2 regions of the Streptomyces sp. NPDC018693 genome follow, and region 2 is predicted to be linked to the other one. Evidence: riboswitches for the same ligand, from Rfam matches in the RefSeq annotation. Region 2 holds a riboswitch; the other holds the start of a gene.
The links. A riboswitch is a leader RNA that binds a small molecule or an ion and turns the genes downstream of it on or off. The one in region 2 is predicted to bind ZMP and ZTP.
Positions count from the first base shown of each region.

Region 1 (5,837 bases), on a different contig from region 2:
ACCTTCGTCGAGATCATCGGGGTGAGTGCGCGGCTGGAGCAGCAGCGACTGGCCCGGCGGGCGCGGTGGGTCGAGCTGATCTGCGCGGAGGCGGCTGTGGCGGTGGCCCGGGGGGAGGCGGCCCCCCGGGACTATCGGCTGGCGGCGACAGCCTTTATCGGCAGCGTCAACGGGCTGCTGCATGACTGGAGTGCGGGGTGGGTCGATGCGACGTTGGACGAGGTTGTGGAGGAGCTGGTTCGTCAGTTGTTGGGGATATTGCGGCCGGAGGGGTGGCGATAGGTGGGTGGGCGGGTGCGGGTTTGTCGCGGCTGTTCGCGCAGTTCTCCCTAGGTGAGCCGACCGACTGCTTCCACGACGTGCCCCACGCCGTTCTCCCCGCGTACGCGCTCGCCCAGCTTCTCCGCTCGCCGGCGGAACCGTGGCTCGCGTGTTGCTCGTACGAGGATCTCGGTCAGGGTGTCCGTGGTCAGACGGCGCAGGGGGAGTGCTCTGGGAGCCACCCCCAGTCTCACCAGCCGTTCCGCCCAGAAGCCCTCGTCGAACTGGATCGGGACCGGGATGGCCGGTACGCCTGCTCGTAGGCCCGCCGCTGTCGTGCCGGCGCCGCAGTGGTGGACGACGGCGGCCGTCTCGGGGAAGAGGAGGGCGTGGGGGACCTCGTCGACGGTGAGCATGTCGTCGCCGTGTGCGGCGAGGTCGGCCCAGCCGCGCTGGATCACGCCGCGCAGGCCGGCCCGTCGCAGGGCCCGCACGACCTGGGTGCTGAGCCCCGCCGGATCGGGCACGGTCGCGCTGCCCAGCCCCACGTACACCGGGGGTGGGCCCGCTGCGAGAAACTCCCGCAGTTCGGGCGGGAGCCGGGTGTCGCGGTCGTACGGCCACCAGTAGCCGGTGACGGCGAGGTCGGCCGGCCAGTCGCGGGGGCGGGGGACGACCGAGGGGCTGAAGCCGTGCAGGACCGGGGCGGGAGCGCGCTGGTCGCCGGTCACCCCGAGGCGGGCCCGGACCTGTGGCAGGACGGGGGCGAAGACCCGTTCCACGGCCCACTCCACGCCCCGCCCGGCGAGCCGGTTGCCGAGGGCGCCGTAGGAACCGCCGCCGAGCATCGGGGGCGCGAACTCGCGGGTCGGGGCGATCGGCTGGAGGGCCAGCTCGAGGCGTGGCAGGCCCAGTCCGTCGGCGACGGTGTGCCCGAGCGGTGCCACGGAGGCGGCCAGGAGCAGCAGATCGCTCACGCGGGCGGCGGCCTCCAGGTCGTCGGCCATCCGTCCGACGAGCGAGCGGGCCATGGACACCACCCGCAGCAGCTTGCCCGCACCGGTGCCGCTGCGGTGCAGGCCCCGCCCGCGCGCGGACTCCAGTTCCTCGCGCGGATCGACCGGCAGAGGGTGGAAGGCCATGCCCGAGCCGGCCACCAGCGGCTCGAAACGGGCATGGGTGACCAGGGTGACCTCGTGGCCCGCGTGCACGAGGCCATGGCCCAGCCCGGTGAAGGGGGCGACATCGCCCCGGGATCCCGCCGTCATGATCGCCACTCGCACAGCCACCAGTATGGGCCGAGCGGGCCGGATCCGGGGCGAACCACCCTGCGAAAGCGGCCAGTTGGACGCGGTCAGCCGAGGAGCTGCCGGGCGGCCGCCGTCACCGTCTGCTCCAGCAGCGTGGCGATGGTCATGGGGCCGACACCGCCCGGCACCGGAGTGATCAGCGACGCCCGCTCGACGGCCGAGTCGAAGTCGACGTCACCGACGTTGCCCGGGTTGTAGCCCGCGTCGATCACCACCGCGCCCGGCTTGACGTCCCGGCCCTCGATCAGCCGGGGCCGGCCCACGGCGGCGACCACGATGTCCGCCTCCCGCACGGCCGCCGACAGGTCGGCGGTGCGGGAGTGGCAGTACGTCACGGTGGCGTCCCGGGCGAGCAGCAGCATGCCGGCCGGCTTGCCGAGGATGGCGCTGCGGCCCACGACCACCGCCCGCTTGCCGGCCGGGTCGACGTCGTACTCGTCGAGCAGCCGCATGATGCCGCCCGGAGTGCACGACACGAATCCGGGCAGGCCGAAACTCATCGTCGCGAAGGACGCGAAGGTGACCCCGTCGACGTCCTTCTCCGGCGCGATCGCCTCGAACGCGGCCCGCTCGTCGATGTGGTCGCCCATCGGGTGCTGCAGCAGGATGCCGTGCACGGTCGGGTCCGAGGACAGCGCGCGCAGCGTGTCCACCAGTTCCTCGGTGGTCGTCGCGGCCGGCAGCGCCACATGGCGCGAGCCGATGCCGGCCTTGCGGCAGCGGTTCTGCTTCATCTTCACGTAGGTGACGGACGCGGGGTCCTCGCCCACCAGCACCGTCGCCAGACACGGCGTCGTACCGGTGCGGACCGCGAGATCGGCGGCCTTCTTCGCGGTCTCCTCGACGATGCGGCGGGCGAGCGCGGTGCCGTCCATGAGCCGGGCCTGCGACATGATCCACTCCTGGGCTGATCGGTTCTCCTCGCCCAGGCGCACGGCATCAGGTGTCTGCTCGGCCGCTCCCCGGTGGTGCTCCACCTCAGCGCCAGTCACGGCCCTCGAACAGGGTAGCGGCACGGCAAGGGCCCAGGTCACCGGGGACGGCCCGGACCCGATGCCGCACCTCGGGCCGGGTCACTCGTCCCAAGCCTGGATCATGACCTGCTCGGTGATCTTGCCGTCCCGCAGGGTGATCATCGACTCGGAGAGCACCCGGACGCCGTCCGCGTACTCGCAGGACTCGCTGTAGGCGGCCCGATCGCCCTGGATCACGCACCCCTCCATCTTGTGCGTCATGTCACGGCTGTAGACGTCGTCGAGCATCTCGGCTATCTGGCCGCGGCCGTGCAGGACCTTGGGATGGCTCGGCTGGGTGTTGCGGTCGATGATGCGCAGCTCCGCGTCGTCCGCGTAGAGCGACAGCAGGTTGTTGCCGGTGTTCCCCTCCACTGCCCGGCGCAGGGTCTCGGTGTCGAAGGTGGAGCTCGCAGTGCCCATGGTGACCTCCTCGGAGGGCCGCGTACCGATCGGAGAACATGCCGCGAGACCCTCATCTCCGAGCGTCCCCCGCCCCACCGGGCTCGGCAAGCCGTGGGCCGCGGGTGCGACCGGCGGGTGAGCGGCGACATCCCCGCCGAGCTGCCGCCGGTGTCCCGTCAGCTGACCGAGCTGACCGAGCTGACCGAGCTGAACAAGGTGGACGAGCTGCACGCCCGGCACCTGGTCCGCGAGGTCCGCCGGATCCTGTGGGCAGGGAGCCGCTCGAAGGGTGTGCCTGTCACTGCACGCCCACGCGGGACAGCCGGGGCAGGCCGAGGGTGGCCGTCGAGGCGGCGAGCACTGCCGCCGCGCACGGCACCGCGTAGCCCGCCGAGGCTCCCGCAGCGTCGACCATCCACCCGGACAAGGCGTAGCCCAGCGCCACCCCGACGGAGAGGCCCGAAACGATCCAGGTGATGCACTCGGTGAGCCGGGCGGCCGGCACCAGGCGGTTCACCAGCTCCATCGTGGTGATCAGGGTCGGCGCGAGGGACATGCCCGCCACGAAGAGCATCCCCGCCAGCACCGCGAGCCCCGGCGCGAACAACAGCGGCACGGTCGTCACCGCCATCGCCCAGACGCTGGCCGGCAACCGCCGCGTGATCGTCCCCCGCGGCCCGATGGCACCGAAGACCGCGCCCGCCAGGCCCGAGCCGAGCGCGTACACGCCCAGCAGCAGGCCGGAGACCGCCTTGTGGTGGTGCGCGTCGGCGAACGCCACCGTCACGACATCCACCGAACCGAAGGACGCGCCCACCGACGTCGCCGTCAAGGTCAGCACGCCGAGTCCCCGGATGCGCAGCGCCCAGCCGCGGACGCGCTGCCGCTCGGCGCGCACCGGCGGTTCCGTGCGCCGCTGGGCGGCGAACAGCAGGACGCCGACGGCGAGCAGGACCGCGGCCGTCAGTGGTCCGGCCTCGGCCGGTCCCTCGGCCGACAGGGTGATCGCCAACGCCGGGCCGACGACGTAGACCACCTCGTCGAGCACCGACTCCATCGAGTACGCGGTGTGCAACAGCCGCGGTGACGCCCGGTGGATCTCCGCCCAGCGGGCCCTGACGAGAGCGCCCATGCTGGGCATGCAGCCCGCTCCCGCCGCCGCCACGTACAGCGTCCAGTCGGGGGCGGCGTACCGTGCGCACAGCAGCAGCGCACCGATGGCGGCGACCGTCGCGGCCGTCGCCGGGAGGACGACCCGGCGCTGGCCGTGACGGTCGACCAGCCGGGAGATCTGCGGTCCGATCGCCGCGGCGGCGAGCGCCTGCGTGGCCGAGACCGAGCCGGCGAGGCGGTAGTCACCGCCGAGCTGCGACAGCATGATGATGATGCCGACACCGATCATCGACTGCGGGAGGCGTGCGATGAAGCCCGCGGTGGAGAAGAGCAGACTGCCTGCCGGAGAGAAGGTCCGGCGGTAATCGGAGAGCACGGGGACTCCACGCTCCGTCAGGAGCCGATCGCTGCTGGGCGAATCAGATCAGGTTTCGGCGTCCTCCATTTTCACGCATCACGCGGTTTCCCGCGATGCGTGACGGTCGTCTCTCATGGCGCGTTACGCGGTATCTCTTCCTGCGCGTGCGCGAAATGACGAGCCGGGTAAGCTGGATGGCAGACACGTCGATGTCTCGGCGGGAAGGAGCCCGCATACCGGAGACCGCTGATACCGGCAACCGCGTATACAGGCGATCGTGTTTCACAGGCGACCAGGGCGCCGCGCCGCAGCCCCGGAGACTCTCCCTTTGCCAGCCTGAATCCCATGAGCTTCCCAGCCATCGCCCGGTGCCGTTCGCTCAGCTCGGCCCGACCGGCAAGCCACCCTCCCAGGAGGTGAGTTGGGTTGAACGCGCGACTACGAGGCCATGCCGCGATGGCCGCCGTCGGCACGAGCATCGTCGTACTGACGATGCTCTACTACATGCTTCCGGAACAGCGGCTGATCTTCACCGCCATTGGAGCGACCGGCGTCGGCGGTATTCTCCTGGGTGTCTTTCTCAACCGCCCGACGCATCGGCTCCCGTGGCTGCTGCTCGCCGCGGGAAACTTCGCATTCGCCGCGGGCCAGACCGCCCAGATCATCCTCATCGAGCTGCTCGACGAGGTCCCGTTTCCGTCGATCGCCGACGGTTTCTATCTCGCGGCATATCCGCTGTATGCGGCCGGGCTGCTGAGCTTCGTCCGCTGGCGCACCAGTTGGCGCGACCGCGCGAGCCTCGTCGACGCGCTGACACTGACAGTCGGCCTGGCACTGCTGTCGTGGCTGTTCCTCATCGAGCCGTTCGCCGAACTCGAGGGTCTCACCTGGGTGCAGAAGGCGTTCTCCATCGCCTATCCGCTCGGTGACATCCTCGTTCTGGCGATGCTGCTGCGTCTGCTCGTCGTCGGACGTGGTGGCCGGAGCCCCTCGCTCATGCTGCTCACCGCGGGCACCGTCGGCCTGCTCACCGCCGACGTGGCGTACGGCCTCATACAACTGAACGGCACCTGGCGCACGGGTACCGCGGTCGATCTCGGCTGGGCCGTCCTGTACGGCGCCTGGGCCGTCGCCGCGCTCCATCCGTCCATGCGGTCGCTGACCCAGCCGGTGGAAGGGCGCGCCGAGATCGGTACGGGCCGGCTGAGCCTGCTCACCCTGGCGTCGCTGATCGCGCCGACCATCCTTCTGACGCAGGCGGTGCGCGGTGTGAGGGAGAACGTCGGCGTCATCGGGGTGTTCTCCGCGGTGCTCTTCCTCCTCGTGCTCTACCGCCTGGCGGGCGTGGTGGCGACCCACCGGCGGGCGGTCGGCCGG
Region 1 is NZ_JBIRZZ010000005.1:301,217-307,053, forward strand. It holds gene ACH5AC_RS16440 (TetR/AcrR family transcriptional regulator) at 1-282, shown strand, start outside; gene ACH5AC_RS16445 (glycosyltransferase) at 330-1,529, opposite strand; gene ACH5AC_RS16450 (bifunctional 5,10-methylenetetrahydrofolate dehydrogenase/5,10-methenyltetrahydrofolate cyclohydrolase) at 1,616-2,464, opposite strand; ZMP/ZTP riboswitch at 2,488-2,573, opposite strand; gene ACH5AC_RS16455 (nuclear transport factor 2 family protein) at 2,645-3,007, opposite strand; gene ACH5AC_RS16460 (MFS transporter) at 3,288-4,478, opposite strand; gene ACH5AC_RS16465 (putative bifunctional diguanylate cyclase/phosphodiesterase) at 4,887-5,837, shown strand, end outside.
Region 1: linked by a shared signal. The riboswitch ahead of ACH5AC_RS16450 (bifunctional 5,10-methylenetetrahydrofolate dehydrogenase/5,10-methenyltetrahydrofolate cyclohydrolase) and the one ahead of ACH5AC_RS01010 (glycine hydroxymethyltransferase) in region 2 are both predicted to bind ZMP and ZTP.

Region 2 (5,837 bases):
CGGGATCCGGCGGGCGACCATCACCCGGTTCCAGCTGTTGATGGCGACGACCAGTCCGACGAGATGGGCGAGCCGCTCGTCGTCGAAGTGGCGGGCGGCCCGCTCGTACACCGCGTCCGGCACGAAGCCGTCCGTCAGGACCGTGATCGCCTCCGTCAGCGCCAGCGCGGCCCGCTCACGTGCGTCGTAGACGTCCCCGGCCTCCTCCCAGGCGGCCAGCAGGTCGAGTTGCCGCTCGCTCACGCCGTGCTCGCGGGCGATCGTGAGGTGCATGTCGAGGCAGAACGCGCAGTGGTTGAGCTGCGAGGCGCGGATGACGACCAGTTCGGCGAGCGCGGGGTCGCCCAGGCCCCGCTTCGCGGCGGCGCTGACCGCGGACATCGCACGGGCGACCTCGCGGTCGAGGAGACGGGTACGGGTGGTCACTTGTGCCGCCCCGGGTGGTAGTGGCCCGGCACCATACGGGTGGTCACCCCGAAACGGTTCCACGCGTTGATCGTGGCGATCGCGGCGATCAGCTGCGCCAGCTCGGCCTCCTCGAAGTGCCGGGCGGCCCGCTCGTACACCGCGTCCGGCACGAAACCGTCGGTGAGGACCGTCACCGCCTCCGTCAGCTCGATCGCCGCGAGCTCCTTCTCGGTGTAGAAGTGCCGCGACTCCTGCCAGGCGCTCAGCTGCACGATCCGCTCCACGCTCTCGCCCGCCGCGAGCGCGTCCTTGGAGTGCATGTCGACGCAGAACGCGCAGTGGTTGATCTGCGAGGCACGGATCTTCACCAGCTCGTACAGCACCGGGTCGAGGCCCTGCCGGGCGGCCGCGTCCAGCCGGACCATCGCCTTGTAGACCTCGGGGGCGTACTGCGACCAGTTCAGACGGGCGGGCTCTTCGGCGGCGTACACGGTTTCGGCGGCGTACCGGGTTTCGGCGGTGTGCGGGGTCTCGGTGATCTCGGAGGTGGTCATGCCTCGACCCTAGGAGCGAAGCAGCCCAGGAGTATGGTCCATTTCCATGCGTGATTCCTGGGCCACTCTGGGCGTGGACCTGCATCTGGAGCCCACCGGCCCCCGGGTGCGGCGAGGGATGACCGACGCCCTGCGCGAGGCCGTCCGCAGCGGCCGGCTCGCCCCCGGCACCCGCTTGCCGTCCTCCCGCTCCCTCGCCGCCGACCTGGGCATCGCCCGCAACACGGTCGCCGACGCGTACGCCGACCTCGTCGCCGAGGGCTGGCTCACCGCCCGGCAGGGCTCGGGCACCCGGGTCGCCGAACGAGGAGTCGCGCCCCGGCCTTCCGAGCAGCGGGCGGCGCACCGCCGGGAGCCCGGCCGCCCCGCGCACAACCTGAAGCCCGGCACCCCCGACCTCGCCGCCTTCCCGCGCGCCGAATGGCTCAAGGCCGCCCGCCGCGCCCTGACCGCCGCCCCGAACGACGCCCTCGGCTACGGCGACCCGCGTGGCCGCGTCGAACTGCGCACCGCCCTCGCCGGCTACCTCTCCCGGGCCCGGGGCGTACGCGCCGACCCCGACCACATCGTCGTCTGCTCCGGCTTCGCGCACGGCATCCGGCTGCTCGGCGAGGCACTGCACGCGCGCGGAGTGCGCCGCCTCGCCGTGGAGTCGTACGGCATCGAACCGCACTGGAGCATCCTGGAACGCGCCGGACTGCGCACCGTACCGCTGCCCCAGGACCGACACGGCACGGTCGTCGGGGAGTTGAGCGACGGCGGGGCGGTGCTGCTCACCCCCGCCCACCAGTTCCCGATGGGGGACGCGCTGCTCCCCGAGCGGCGGTCGGCCGTCGTCGACTGGGCGCGCCGCACCGGCGGGCTGGTCCTGGAGGACGACTACGACGGGGAGTTCCGCTACGACCGTCAGCCCGTCGGCGCGCTCCAGGACCTCGACCCCGACCACGTCGTCCACCTCGGCACCGCCAGCAAGTCCCTCGCCCCCGGTCTCCGGCTGGGCTGGCTGGTGCTGCCGCCCTCCCTCACGCCCGCGGTCACCCGGCTCGGCGGCGGCATGTCCACCGGGGTCCTCGACCAGCTCACCCTCGCCGAGTTCCTCACCTCCGGCGCCTACGACCGTCATGTGCGCGCCTCCCGGCTGCGGTACCGGCGTCGCCGTGACGCCCTCGTCGAGGCCGTCGCCGCCCAGGCACCCGACGTCCGGGTCACCGGTATCGCGGCGGGGCTGCACGCCGTGCTCCGACTCCCGCCCGGCACCGAGGAGTCGGTGGTCCGCGCGGCCGCCTGGCAGGGGCTGGCCCTGATGGGCCTCTCCCGTTTCCGCCACGCGGCCGCCACGACCGAGCCGGTGGACGCCCTGGTGGTGGGGTACGGGGTGCCGTCGGACCGGGGATGGCCCGGGGCGCTGGAAGCGTTGTGCCGCGTCCTGCCGTGACCGATCCTGGCGGGGACGGGGGTGCCTGTGGACTGTTTCCGGCCGATCTCTAGGCTGTCCGCCGGACAACGCACGGGAACCACGGGCACCACAAGAACCATCAGAAACATATGCACAGCCAACGGGGACAACGGGGAGACGGGGACATGGCGGAACAGACACGCAGGCGGTTGCGGTCCGGCACGGTCGTGCTCGGCGGGATGGGGCTGCTGGCGACCGCCCTCACGGCATGCTCGTCCGACGCGGACAAGCGCTGCGTCGACCGCGACAGCTACCAACTGGGGCGCGGCTACAAGGTCGTCTCCGACAAGAACTGCAAGTCCTCCACCTCCAACGCCAGTTGGTACTACGGCGGTAAGAAGAAGAGCGGCTGGGTCAACGGCGGCTCCTTCACCAAGCCCAGCAAGGGCTCCGGCGGCTCGTCGAGCGGCGGCAGCGGTATCGACCGCGACGGCTTCGGCGGCTCCGGCAGCTCCGGCGGCTGAGCCGGAGGCACACCCATGGAACGCCGCACCATCGCACCGCGCCCCGGCTGGCAGCAGACCGTCGAGGAGCAGGGCGTCATCTACCCGCTCACCCGCTACCCGGACGGCGAGCTGCGCCCCTACTGGGACGAGAGCGCGTACTACGTCTTCTCCCTCGACGAGGTCGAGGCGCTGGAGGAGACCGTCGAGGAACTGCACCGCATGTGCCTCGCCGCCGCCGACCACGTCGTCACCGCCGACCGCTTCGCCGACCTCGGCATCACCGACCCGCGCGTCGCGTCGGCGGTCGCCGAGGCATGGCACCGGCGTGCCGAACTCCCGTCCCTCTACGGCCGCTTCGACCTGCGCTACGACGGCACCGGCCCGGCCAAGCTGCTGGAGTACAACGCCGACACGCCCACCTCCCTGGTCGAGGCGGCGAGCGCCCAGTGGTTCTGGATGGAGGAACGCTTCCCTGGCGCCGACCAGTGGAACTCCCTCCACGAACGCCTCGTCGCCGCCTGGAAGCGACAGGCACCGCTGCTCCCGCCGGGCAGCCCGCTGCACTTCGCGCACTCCTCCGCCGACGAACTCGGCGAGGACCTGATGACAGTCGCCTACCTCAAGGAGACCGCCGAACAGGCCGGCCTCGACACCGACTGGATCTCCATGGAGGAGATCGGCTGGGACCCGCTCTCCGACCGCTTCGTCGACAACAACCTCCGGTTCATCCGCAGCTGCTTCAAGCTCTATCCCTGGGAGTGGATGACCGAGGACCGCTTCGCCGGCCACGTCCTCGACACCCTCGACAACGGCGGCGGCACCGGCAGCACCCTGTGGATCGAGCCCGCCTGGAAGATGCTGCTGAGCAACAAGGCCCTGCTGGCGATCCTCTGGGAGCTGTACCCCGGCCACCCGAACCTCCTGCCCGCCCACCTCGACGGCCCCCGCGACCTCGCCACCACCGGCGGCTACGTCGCCAAGCCGCTGCTGGGCCGCGAGGGCGCCGGCGTGACCGTGCACCACCCCGGCGCCGACCCCGTCATCCGCGACGAACCCTGCTGCTACCAGCAACTGGCACCCCTGCCCGCCTTCGACGCCAACCACGTCGTCCTCGGCGCCTGGGTCGTCGAGAACGAGTCGGCCGGCCTCGGCATCCGGGAGTCGTCCGGACTGGTCACCGACGAGTACGCCCGCTTCCTTCCGCATGTGATCCTCTAGGGTCGGCGCGTCGCTCGCATGGTGGACGTGGAGCCCTGGGCGGCCTGGGTCCCCGGTAGGCTGGCGGCGGGTCGTGACTGGCGCGCTGGGATGGGACGGACCATCGGGGAGCGGCCCATGAGTGAACAAGTGCCGTGCGCCTGGGCCAGCCGTGCATCGTGACCGACACCTGTTACGCCACCCGGAGGCCGACGACATGTCCGACCAACCCCTCTCCAACGAGTCCACCGCCTTCCGTGCCGCCCTCGACGTGATCCGCGCCGTCGAGCCGCGCGTGGCCGACGCCATCGGCCAGGAGGTCACCGACCAGCGCGAGATGCTCAAGCTGATCGCCTCCGAGAACTACGCCTCCCCGGCCACCCTCCTGGCCATGGGCAACTGGTTCAGCGACAAGTACGCCGAGGGCACCGTCGGCCGCCGCTTCTACGCCGGCTGCCGCAACGTCGACACCGTCGAGTCCCTCGCCGCCGAACACGCCCGCGAGCTCTTCGGCGCCCGCCACGCCTACGTCCAGCCGCACTCCGGCATCGACGCCAACCTCGTCGCCTTCTGGGCCGTCCTCGCCGCCCGCGTCGAGGCCCCCGCACTGGAGAAGGCGGGCGTCCGCCAGGTCAACGACCTCTCCGAGGCCGACTGGGCCGAACTGCGCCGCGCCTTCGGCAACCAGCGCATGCTCGGCATGTCCCTGGACGCCGGCGGCCACCTCACCCATGGCTTCCGCCCGAACATCTCCGGCAAGATGTTCGACCAGCGCTCCTACGGCACCGACCCGGCGACCGGACTCCTCGACTACGACGCGCTGCGCGCCTCGGCCCGCGAGTTCAAGCCGCTGATCATCGTCGCCGGCTACTCCGCCTACCCCCGCCTGGTGAACTTCCGCATCATGCGGGAGATCGCCGACGAGGTCGGCGCCACGCTGATGGTCGACATGGCGCACTTCGCCGGCCTGGTGGCGGGCAAGGTGCTCACCGGTGACTTCGACCCCGTGCCGCACGCGCAGATCATCACCACCACCACCCACAAGTCGCTGCGCGGCCCGCGCGGCGGCATGGTCCTGTGCGACGACTCCCTCAAGGACCAGGTCGACCGCGGTTGCCCGATGGTCCTCGGCGGCCCGCTGCCGCACGTCATGGCCGCCAAGGCGGTCGCCCTCGCGGAGGCGCGGCAGGAGTCCTTCCGCGACTACGCCCAGCGCATCGTCGACAACTCCCGCGCCCTCGCCGAGGGCCTCATGCGCCGCGGCGCCACCCTGGTGACCGGCGGCACGGACAACCACCTCAACCTGATCGACGTGGCCACCTCCTACGGCCTCACCGGCCGCCAGGCCGAGGCCGCCCTCCTCGAGTCCGGCATCGTCACCAACCGCAACTCCATCCCCGCCGACCCCAACGGAGCCTGGTACACCTCCGGCATCCGCATCGGCACGCCCGCGCTGACGACGCGCGGCCTGGGGACCGCCGAGATGGACGAGGTGGCCGGTCTGATCGACCGCGTCCTCACCACCACCGAGCCCGGCACCACCGCCAAGGGCACCCCCTCCAAGGCCGCCCACGTCCTCGACGCGAAGGTCGCCGACGAGATCTCCCACCGGGCCACCGACCTCGTCGCCGGTTTCCCGCTGTATCCGGAGATCGACCTGGGCTGAGCCCCGACATAGTCCGAGCCCCGACCTGGGCGAACCTCCGCGGTTCGCTCAGAGGTCGATCAGCTCCTGCCGTGGTTCGCTGCGCGGCGGTCCCGCGTCCTGCAGGATCG
Region 2 is NZ_JBIRZZ010000001.1:201,809-207,645, forward strand. It holds gene ACH5AC_RS00985 (carboxymuconolactone decarboxylase family protein) at 1-426, opposite strand, end outside; gene ACH5AC_RS00990 (carboxymuconolactone decarboxylase family protein) at 423-962, opposite strand; gene ACH5AC_RS00995 (PLP-dependent aminotransferase family protein) at 1,009-2,397, shown strand; gene ACH5AC_RS01000 (hypothetical protein) at 2,544-2,882, shown strand; gene ACH5AC_RS01005 (glutathionylspermidine synthase family protein) at 2,898-4,082, shown strand; ZMP/ZTP riboswitch at 4,146-4,235, shown strand; gene ACH5AC_RS01010 (glycine hydroxymethyltransferase) at 4,279-5,727, shown strand; gene ACH5AC_RS01015 (hypothetical protein) at 5,776-5,837, opposite strand, start outside.